2 regions of the Arthrobacter sp. FW305-BF8 genome follow, and region 1 is predicted to be linked to the other one. Evidence: riboswitches for the same ligand, from Rfam matches in the RefSeq annotation. Region 1 holds a riboswitch; the other holds the start of a gene.
The links. A riboswitch is a leader RNA that binds a small molecule or an ion and turns the genes downstream of it on or off. The one in region 1 is predicted to bind thiamine pyrophosphate.
Positions count from the first base shown of each region.

Region 1 (4,208 bases):
CCGCCGTTTTTTCGAATCCCAGGGTGCCGACGTAGAAGTCGTGGGCCGACTGGACGTCACCCACCTGCAGGTGGACGTGCCCCACCTCCGCGTCGGTGCCGCGCTGGCCTTCCACGGACTGCTGCGTGAGGTGGTCCTGCAGGTACTTCTGCGGCGGCAGCGCCAGGCTGTCCATGACCACGTTCCCGCCGTCCCAGGACCATGCCTCGCGCGGGCGGTCCCAGTAGAGTTCGATCCCGTTTCCTTCCGGATCGGTGAAGTAGAACGCCTCGCTCACGAGGTGGTCCGCGCTGCCCGCGAAAGACTGCGGCTCGTACTGGGCCGCGCTGGCAATGGTGGCGGCCAGCGAGGACTGGTCCTCAAACAGAAGCGCCGTGTGGAAGAGGCCGGCCTCACCGCGGCCGGGGATGTTGAGGCCCGGAGCGGGAGCGAGGTGCACCAGCGGCGTCTTGAGCCGGCCGAGGTAGAGGCCGCCGTCCTGCTCGGCGACGACGTCGAGGCCGAGGGCGCGCTGGTAGTAGTCGGTCATGAGCTTCATGTCGCCCACCTTGAGCATGACGGTGCCCATGGTGAGGTCGGCAGGAAGCAAGTCCTGGCTGCTGTCTGCTGCTGTCATTGAATACTCCCGGATGTCCGGGCCACCGGATTTCGGCGACCTCTACATCTCTAAATTACTTGAAGCTTCAATTTATTCCTAATGCACGATTGTGCCCCGGAGGACCACATTCGTGAGGCTCCGGATGGTCTCCGGCACGGCTCGCGGGTCTTCCCGGCACACCACCACGTCAGCGTCCGCGCCTTCCGCCAGGCCCTCGGCCCCCAGCCAGCGGCGGGCACGCCAGCAGGCCGCGTCCAGCGCCGCACGTGCCGGAAGCCCGGCGGCGTGGAGTTCGAGGATTTCGTCCGCGACGCGGCCGTGGCGGATCACGCTGCCGGCATCCGTTCCCGCATAGATTTCGACGCCGGCCTCGTAGGCTTCCAGGACACGCTCGCGACGGCGGGCCCACAGTGCGCGCATGTGCTCCGCATACCGCGGGAACTTCTCCTCAGCCTGGCTGGCGATGTCCGGGAAGGTGGCGATGTTGATGAGTGTCGGCACGATCGGCACCTGCTGCTCAACGAACCGGGGGATGTGCCTGGGCAGCAGGCCCGTGGCGTGCTCGATGCAGTCGATGCCGGCGTCCAGCATGTCGTCCAGGGTGTCCTCGCCGAAGCAGTGCGCCGTGACCCTGGCCCCCTCGTCGTGGGCGGCCCGGACGGCGTCCCGCACGGCAGCGGCCGGGAACGACGGCGCGAGGTCGCCCGCGGTCCGGTCGATCCAGTCCCCCACCAGCTTGACCCAGCCGTCCCCCTCCCTCGCCTGCTTGCGCACCGCTTCCACGAGGCCCTCCGGCTCGACTTCCACCGCAAAGTTCCTCAGGTACCGGCGGGACCGGGCCACATGCCGGCCGGCCCTGATGATCCGCGGCGTGTCGGCCCGCTGCTGCAGCCATCTGGTGTCGCTGGCCGCTCCCGCGTCCCGGACCAGCAGCGTGCCGGCGTTGCGGTCCGTCATGGCCTGGTCATACGCCACGTCGTCGTCCACGGCACCGCCCGGACCCAGCCCGATGTGGCAGTGGGCATCGACGAAGCCGGGCAGGACCCAGCCGTCCAGAACGGCGTCCGGCCGCTGGCCAGGAGCATTGAACGTCAGCTTCCCGTCCACCGCCCAGAGCCCGCGGCGTTCCTCATCCGCCGCAGTGAGCACGGGTCCGCTGAATTCGATGATGTGCGCCATGACACTAGCCTAAGGCGCAGCTGTGGTAGCTTCGTCTACGACCACACGGGTGCCCCTGCAGGGGCTGAGATCAGGCTGGTGCAGCCTGCGACCGTTGAACCTGTCCGGGTAATGCCGGCGAAGGAAGTGAGCAGTAAATTGAGCACCCAGAAATTACAGCAGACCCCTGCCCAAAACGGTTCCGCCACCGTAACGCAGTCGCTGAAATCCCATTCACTGGCTTATCTGGAGGGGGACGGCCTGCGGGTTCCGGTAACGGAAATCGCGCTGGAGCCTTCACCGAACGGTGAGCAGAACGAGCCGCTGCGCGTTTACCGCACGGCGGGTCCGGGCAGCGACCCGGTGGTGGGCCTCGCGCCGTTCCGCGCGGAATGGATTGCGGCACGGGCGGACACGGAGCCGTACGACGGCCGTGAACGGAACCTGCTCGACGACGGCAGATCAGCCGTGCGCCGCGGCGCGGCTTCTGCCGAATGGAAAGGCGCCCGGCCGGTGCCCCGCCGTGCGGCGGACGGGAAGACTGTGACGCAGATGCACTATGCGCGGCAGGGAACCATCACCCCCGAGATGCGCTTCGTGGCCCTCCGCGAGAACTGCGATGTGGAACTGGTCCGCAGCGAACTCGCCGCCGGACGGGCCATCATCCCCACCAACATCAACCACCCGGAATCCGAGCCGATGATTATCGGCAAGGCGTTCCTTGTGAAGATCAACGCCAACATCGGCAACTCGGCCGTCACCAGCTCAATCGCCGAGGAGGTGGACAAGCTGCAGTGGGCCACCCAGTGGGGCGCGGACACCGTGATGGACCTGTCCACGGGCGACGATATCCACACCACCCGTGAGTGGCTCATCCGCAACTCCCCCGTCCCCATCGGCACGGTCCCGATCTACCAGGCCCTGGAAAAGGTCAACGGCGAGGCGAACGCCCTGACCTGGGAAATCTTCCGCGACACCGTCATCGAGCAGTGCGAACAGGGTGTGGACTACATGACCATCCACGCCGGCGTGCTGCTGCGGTACGTCCCACTCACGGCGAACCGTGTCACCGGCATCGTCTCCCGCGGCGGCTCGATCATGGCCGGCTGGTGCCTGGCCCACCACCAGGAAAACTTCCTGTACACCCACTTCGACGAGCTGTGCGAGATCTTCGCGAAGTACGACGTCGCCTTCTCACTGGGCGACGGCCTCCGGCCGGGCGCGACGGCGGACGCCAACGACGCCGCACAGTTCGCCGAACTGGACACCCTGGCTGAGCTGACCCAGCGGGCCTGGGAGTACGACGTCCAGGTCATGGTGGAAGGGCCCGGGCACATCCCGTTCCACCTGGTGCGCGAGAACGTTGAGCGCCAGCAGGAGCTCTGCAAAGGTGCACCCTTCTACACATTGGGCCCGCTGGTCACGGACGTGGCCCCCGGCTACGACCACATCACCTCGGCCATCGGCGCCACCGAAATCGCCCGGTACGGCACAGCCATGCTGTGCTACGTCACGCCAAAGGAACACCTGGGCCTGCCGAACAAGGACGATGTGAAGACCGGCGTCATCACCTACAAGATCGCCGCCCACGCGGCCGACCTTGCGAAGGGGCACCCCGGCGCGAACGAGCGGGACGATGCGCTGTCCAAGGCCCGGTTCGAGTTCCGCTGGCGCGACCAGTTCGCGCTGTCCCTGGACCCGGTGACGGCCGAGTCCTTCCATGACGAGACACTGCCTGCCGAGCCTGCCAAAACGGCGCACTTCTGCTCCATGTGCGGTCCCAAGTTCTGCTCCATGCGGATCAGCCAGGACATCCGGAACGAGTACGGCTCAGCCGAGGCGCAGGCCGCCCTCGCGGAGATGGCGGAGGGCATGCGCGAGAAGAGCCAGGAGTTCCTGGCTGCAGGCGGAAAGGTATACCTGCCGGAGCTGCGGCTTCCGGAGTCCGCGAGCAACTAGCGGGCGTTGGAGACCACGTCCGGCTGGCATTGGGGGCCGGCCGGACGTGGGCGGCGGAACGCTGCTCAGGAGGCCGGGCCTTTAGGAGGCCTGGGGCTGCTCCCGGCGGCTGACCGCGGCGATGAATGACCGAATGTAGCGGTCACCCTCGGGTGAATCGTGGGGCCGGTGCCCTCCGGCAGCGATGCGGTGCAGGGCACCGGTCTCGCGCAGGTAGCCGGCGATTTCCTCGTACAGCGGCTCCCAGCCGCCGGTGAGGACCAGGGTGGGAACACCAGGCACGATCTGCAGCGGCGCCTGCCACGGCGGTGCCTGCAGCCGCAGTCTCCTGGCCGCGCGCCTAGCCTCGGGGGTGCTGGGCTCCGGCGTGTCCGCGGCGAAGGCCCGCCGCAGGAACTCACGCTCGTAGTCGTCGTCGCCAAGCTGGTGCCGGACTTCGAACAGCGGCTCCATCAGGGCACGGTGCGCGGCGGTGGCCGGCAATTCAGCGGTA
Region 1 is NZ_CP084561.1:2,997,643-3,001,850, forward strand. It holds gene LFT45_RS13460 (VOC family protein) at 1-616, opposite strand, end outside; gene LFT45_RS13465 (amidohydrolase family protein) at 695-1,777, opposite strand; TPP riboswitch at 1,813-1,920, shown strand; gene thiC (phosphomethylpyrimidine synthase ThiC) at 1,916-3,715, shown strand; gene LFT45_RS13475 (alpha/beta fold hydrolase) at 3,797-4,208, opposite strand, start outside.

Region 2 (4,208 bases), 340 kb from region 1:
GCTGGCTGCCACAACTGGCTCCTGGGAAGTACCTGTTGAGCTGGCCGCACGCCACCGGGCACGGGTTGGCCGGGCTTAGAGGAACTCCGCCCGGCCCTCCATGGCCGACGACGCCAAGGCATGCTCACGGCGCGGGATCCGCCCGGCCGCACGCGCCAGCCTACCGGCGATCACGGAGTGTTTGAAGGCTTCGGCCATGAGAACGGGGTTCTGGGCCCGGGTCACGGCGGTGGCCAGCAGCACGGCGTCGCACCCCAGTTCCATGGCCAGGGCCGCGTCCGAGGCCGTGCCGATCCCTGCATCCAGAACCACGGGAACGGAGGCCCGTGACACGATCAGCTCGATGTTGTGCGGATTGAGGATGCCCAGGCCCGTGCCGATCGGCGCTCCCAGCGGCATGACCGCCGACGCACCGAGGTTCTCCAGCCGCAGCGCCAGGACGGGATCGTCATTGGTGTAGGCGAACACCTTGAAGCCTCGGTTGACCAGCTGCTCGGTGGCGTCCACCAGTTCCACGGCATCAGGCAGGAGCGTGTGCTCGTCGGCGATGACTTCGAGCTTGACCCAGTCGGTCTCCAGCGCTTCCCGGGCCAGCTCCGCCGTCATCACAGCGTCCCGGGCCGTGAAGCAGCCGGCGGTGTTGGGGAGCACGCGGATGTTGTGGTCCACCAGCAGCTGGAACAGCGAGCCGGTTTCGGCAGGCGAGTAGCGCCGCATTGCGACGGTGGTCAGCTGGGTCCCGGACGCGAGCAGCGCTGCGCCGAGACCGTCCAGGCTTGGAGCGCCTCCGGTGCCCATAATGAGCCGCGAGGTCAGCTCCGCCCCGTCAATGACCAGGCTGTCTGCTGTTTCAATCATTGTTTCTGCCATCGTCCTTACCCTCCTTGGACTGCCGTGACAAGTTCGATCTCGTCGCCGTCTGCGAGTGCCGTGGCGTGCCACTGGCTGCGCGGCACGACGGCCGAGTTGCGGGCCACCGCCACACCCAGCCGCTGGCCGTCGGCCGCCTGACCGCTGGCGGCCAGTTGGCGCCCCGTGACCTGGCTGACGAGTGAGGTGACGGAGGCGCCCTCGCTGATTTCCTGTTCGATGCCGTTCAGTGTGATGTTCATGCTGGTTCCTTGGTTAGGTCAAAGGTGACGCGGGTCAAATGCTGAGTGCAGCGGCAGATCCCAGAGGGTCTGGGAGCCCGGGAGAGAACCTGCCCGGCCGGAACTTGGCCCAGCGCGGATCGGTGATGCCGTCCATGAGCTGGCGACAGATGACCGCGGCGGCCGGGGTCAGCAGGACGCCGTGGCGGAAGAAGCCGGTGGCGATGATGAGGCCAGCCACGTCCGTGCCGGCATCTTGCCCGCCGGCCGGCACCCGGCCCAGCAGCGGGGCGTTGTCCGGCGTGCCGGGCCGGGCCCGGGCGGTGGCTTCGAGCAGCTCGAGCTCTGCGACTGCCGGCACCAGCGCCTGGGCGTCGCGCAGCAGCTGGTAGACACCCCCGGCGCTGGTGCCCGGCACGCCGTCCTCACGCTGGGTGGCGCCGATCACCACCGTGCCGTCCCGGCGGGGCACCACGTACACCGGCACGCCCCGCACCATGCCGCGGACCGTTGCGGTGAGCAGGGGCTGCAGGTGTTCGGGGACCCTGAGCCTGAGGATGTCTCCGTAAACCGGGCGCAGCGGCAGCTGCAGGCCTTCCGGAAGGTTCTGCAGGCGCGCCGCGGCCAAGCCGTTGGCCACCACCGTCTCGGCCGCCGTGACGGACCCGCCGCCCGCCAGCCGTACCCCGCAGACCCGGGCGCCGTCCCAGAGCAGGCCGGCGGCGTGCTCCCTCACCGCGTATCCCTCCGCTGCCACATTTTCCTGACGTTGCGCGGCCAGCTCGGCAGCAAGGGCCCGGACGAGTCTGCGCGGATCCACCTGGTGGTCCGCCGGGATGTCGAGGGCGCAGGAGATCCCGGGGCTGAGCAGCGGCTCCCGGGAACGTGCCTCGCGGATGGTCAGCGGTTCCACGTTCAGGCCGTGGGCCCGCTGCACGTCCCGCAGGTCCATCAGGGCCCGGCGGTCGGCCGGATCGGCACCCACGGCCAGGGTCGGCGTCGTCAGGTAACCGGCATCCCCGCCGGAAATGAGGGTGGCCGCAAAGTCAGGCCATCGGGCGGAGGATTCCAGCATCAATTCCAGGAGCCCTTCCTCCTGGTAATGCAGCTCGCTGACCGGGGCGAGCATGCCGGCCGCAGCCCAGCTTGCACCGCTGCCCGGGGCTTCATCGATGAGCACCACCGAACGGCCGGCGCGCCGTGCCTCCCAGGCGATGCCGTGGCCGACGACTCCGCCGCCAACGACGGCTACATCGGCCTCAAGTCCGACGGGCTCCAACGCGCCCGCGGAGCAATCTTCGCCGCTTATTTTAGGGGGCATGGAATTCCTTCCCTACGCCGGTACTAACCGGATCAGGTCAAGCGGTCGGCTCTGACGCCCTCTCAGCCCTGCGTCTTTATGACAGCAGCAACGGGCTCCCGCGGTACCTGCCCAGTTTAGAGGAACTAAGGTGGTTGCCATGACCGTGCACTCTGCCCACACCGCTGCCCGCCTGTACCTCTGCACCGACGCCCGCAAGGACCGCGGGGACTTCGCGGACTTCGTGGACGCGGCGTTCGCCGGCGGTGTGGACATCATCCAGTTGCGGGACAAGAGCATCGAGGCAGCCGAGGAACTCGAGCTGCTGGAAGTAGTCCATGCTGCCGCCCGCAGGCACGGCCGGCTCTGGGCCGTCAATGACCGCGCCGACATCGCGTCCATCGCCGGCGCACCGGTGTTCCATATCGGCCAGAAGGACCTGCCGCTCCGGGCCGCCCGGAAGCTGCTGCACGATTCCACCGTGATCGGGCTGTCCACCCACAGCACGGACCAGGTGGATGCCGCCGTCGGCGCCGCCCACGGGCGCAGCGGCCTGGACTATTTCTGCGTGGGCCCGCTGTGGGCCACCCCCACCAAGCCCGGGCGCGCCGCCGTCGGGCTTGACCTGGTGCGCTACGCAGCGGAGGCCGTCCGCACCGCAAACGAGGACCGGGTCGGCGGCCTGCTGCTGCCCTGGTTCGCGATTGGCGGGATCGACCGCACCAACGTGGAGCAGGTCCTGGCGGCGGGAGCCAGCCGCATCGTCGTCGTGCGGGCCATCACCGAGGCGCCAGACCCGGCGGCAGCCGCGGCGGAACTGCTCGACGCCCTCGAAGCGACGTCCCCGGCCGCCGTCTCCTAAATGGAGCGGCCGGCACGCGGGCGCAGAGAGGGCTCTGGGCTACCCGCTCAGGCCCAGCTGGACCATCCGCCGGGAGTGGTTCTCCACGACTTCGGCGGTGATGCCCCGCACCAGCTCGCGTGCTGTGGCGTCCGTGGCACCGGGCTCCGCCTCGACGAACAGCTCGCCGAGAAAGGCGTGTTCGTGGCCCACGCGCTGGGCCTGCGTGATCGCTTCGCCGAGGAGGCGGCGGCCCCACAACGCCAGCCGGGACGCGAGCCGGGGATCGTCCGCCAAGGCCCCGCTGAGCCGTTCCCGCAGCACGGCCGTGGCCTCTTCCGACGACTGAATCTGCTGGATGACGTCACGGGTTCCGGCATCCACAAACCGGGCCACGGCCCGATAGAAGTCGGCGGAGACCGTGTCCACCACGTAGGCCTTCATCAGGGACTCGTACCAGTCCGCCGGGCGGGTCCGTTCATGGAAGTGGTCCACCGCCAGCTGGAACGGCAGCATCGCATCTTCGACGTCGACGCCCATCCCCGCCAGCTTGGCGCTCACGAGCTCGTAGTGCTGGAATTCGATGACGGCGATCCTGCCGAGCACGGCACGGTCGTGCAGCGTGGGTGAGTAACGGGCGTCCGACGAGAGCCGTTCGAATGCGGACAGTTCGCCGTAGGCCATCACGCCGAAGAGGTCCGCGACGAAGCGGTCGTAGCGAGCGGTGTCAGCCGAGGATGTGCCCATAATCCAAGACTAACGGCGCAATTCGGGCTAACCTGATTTTCGTGTCACATCATCGGTTGTCGCCCAACGTCCACGAGCAGACCAACGCGCTCGAGGAGGCATTGAGCGCGCTGCGGACGGAGCTGGAGCTACCGGGGGAATTCCCCGAGGACGTGCTCAAGGAAGCCGAAGCGGCCGTCGCCGACCGGGGATTCCCGGCCCTGGACCTGACCGGAGTGGACTTCCTGAC
Region 2 is NZ_CP084561.1:3,334,963-3,339,170, forward strand. It holds gene LFT45_RS14960 (4a-hydroxytetrahydrobiopterin dehydratase) at 1-12, opposite strand, end outside; gene LFT45_RS14965 (thiazole synthase) at 76-858, opposite strand; gene thiS (sulfur carrier protein ThiS) at 876-1,112, opposite strand; gene thiO (glycine oxidase ThiO) at 1,147-2,412, opposite strand; TPP riboswitch at 2,404-2,524, opposite strand; gene thiE (thiamine phosphate synthase) at 2,552-3,253, shown strand; gene LFT45_RS14985 (ferritin-like fold-containing protein) at 3,293-3,979, opposite strand; gene LFT45_RS14990 (RNB domain-containing ribonuclease) at 4,021-4,208, shown strand, end outside.
Region 2: another riboswitch for thiamine pyrophosphate. It lies ahead of thiO (glycine oxidase ThiO); the one in region 1 lies ahead of thiC (phosphomethylpyrimidine synthase ThiC).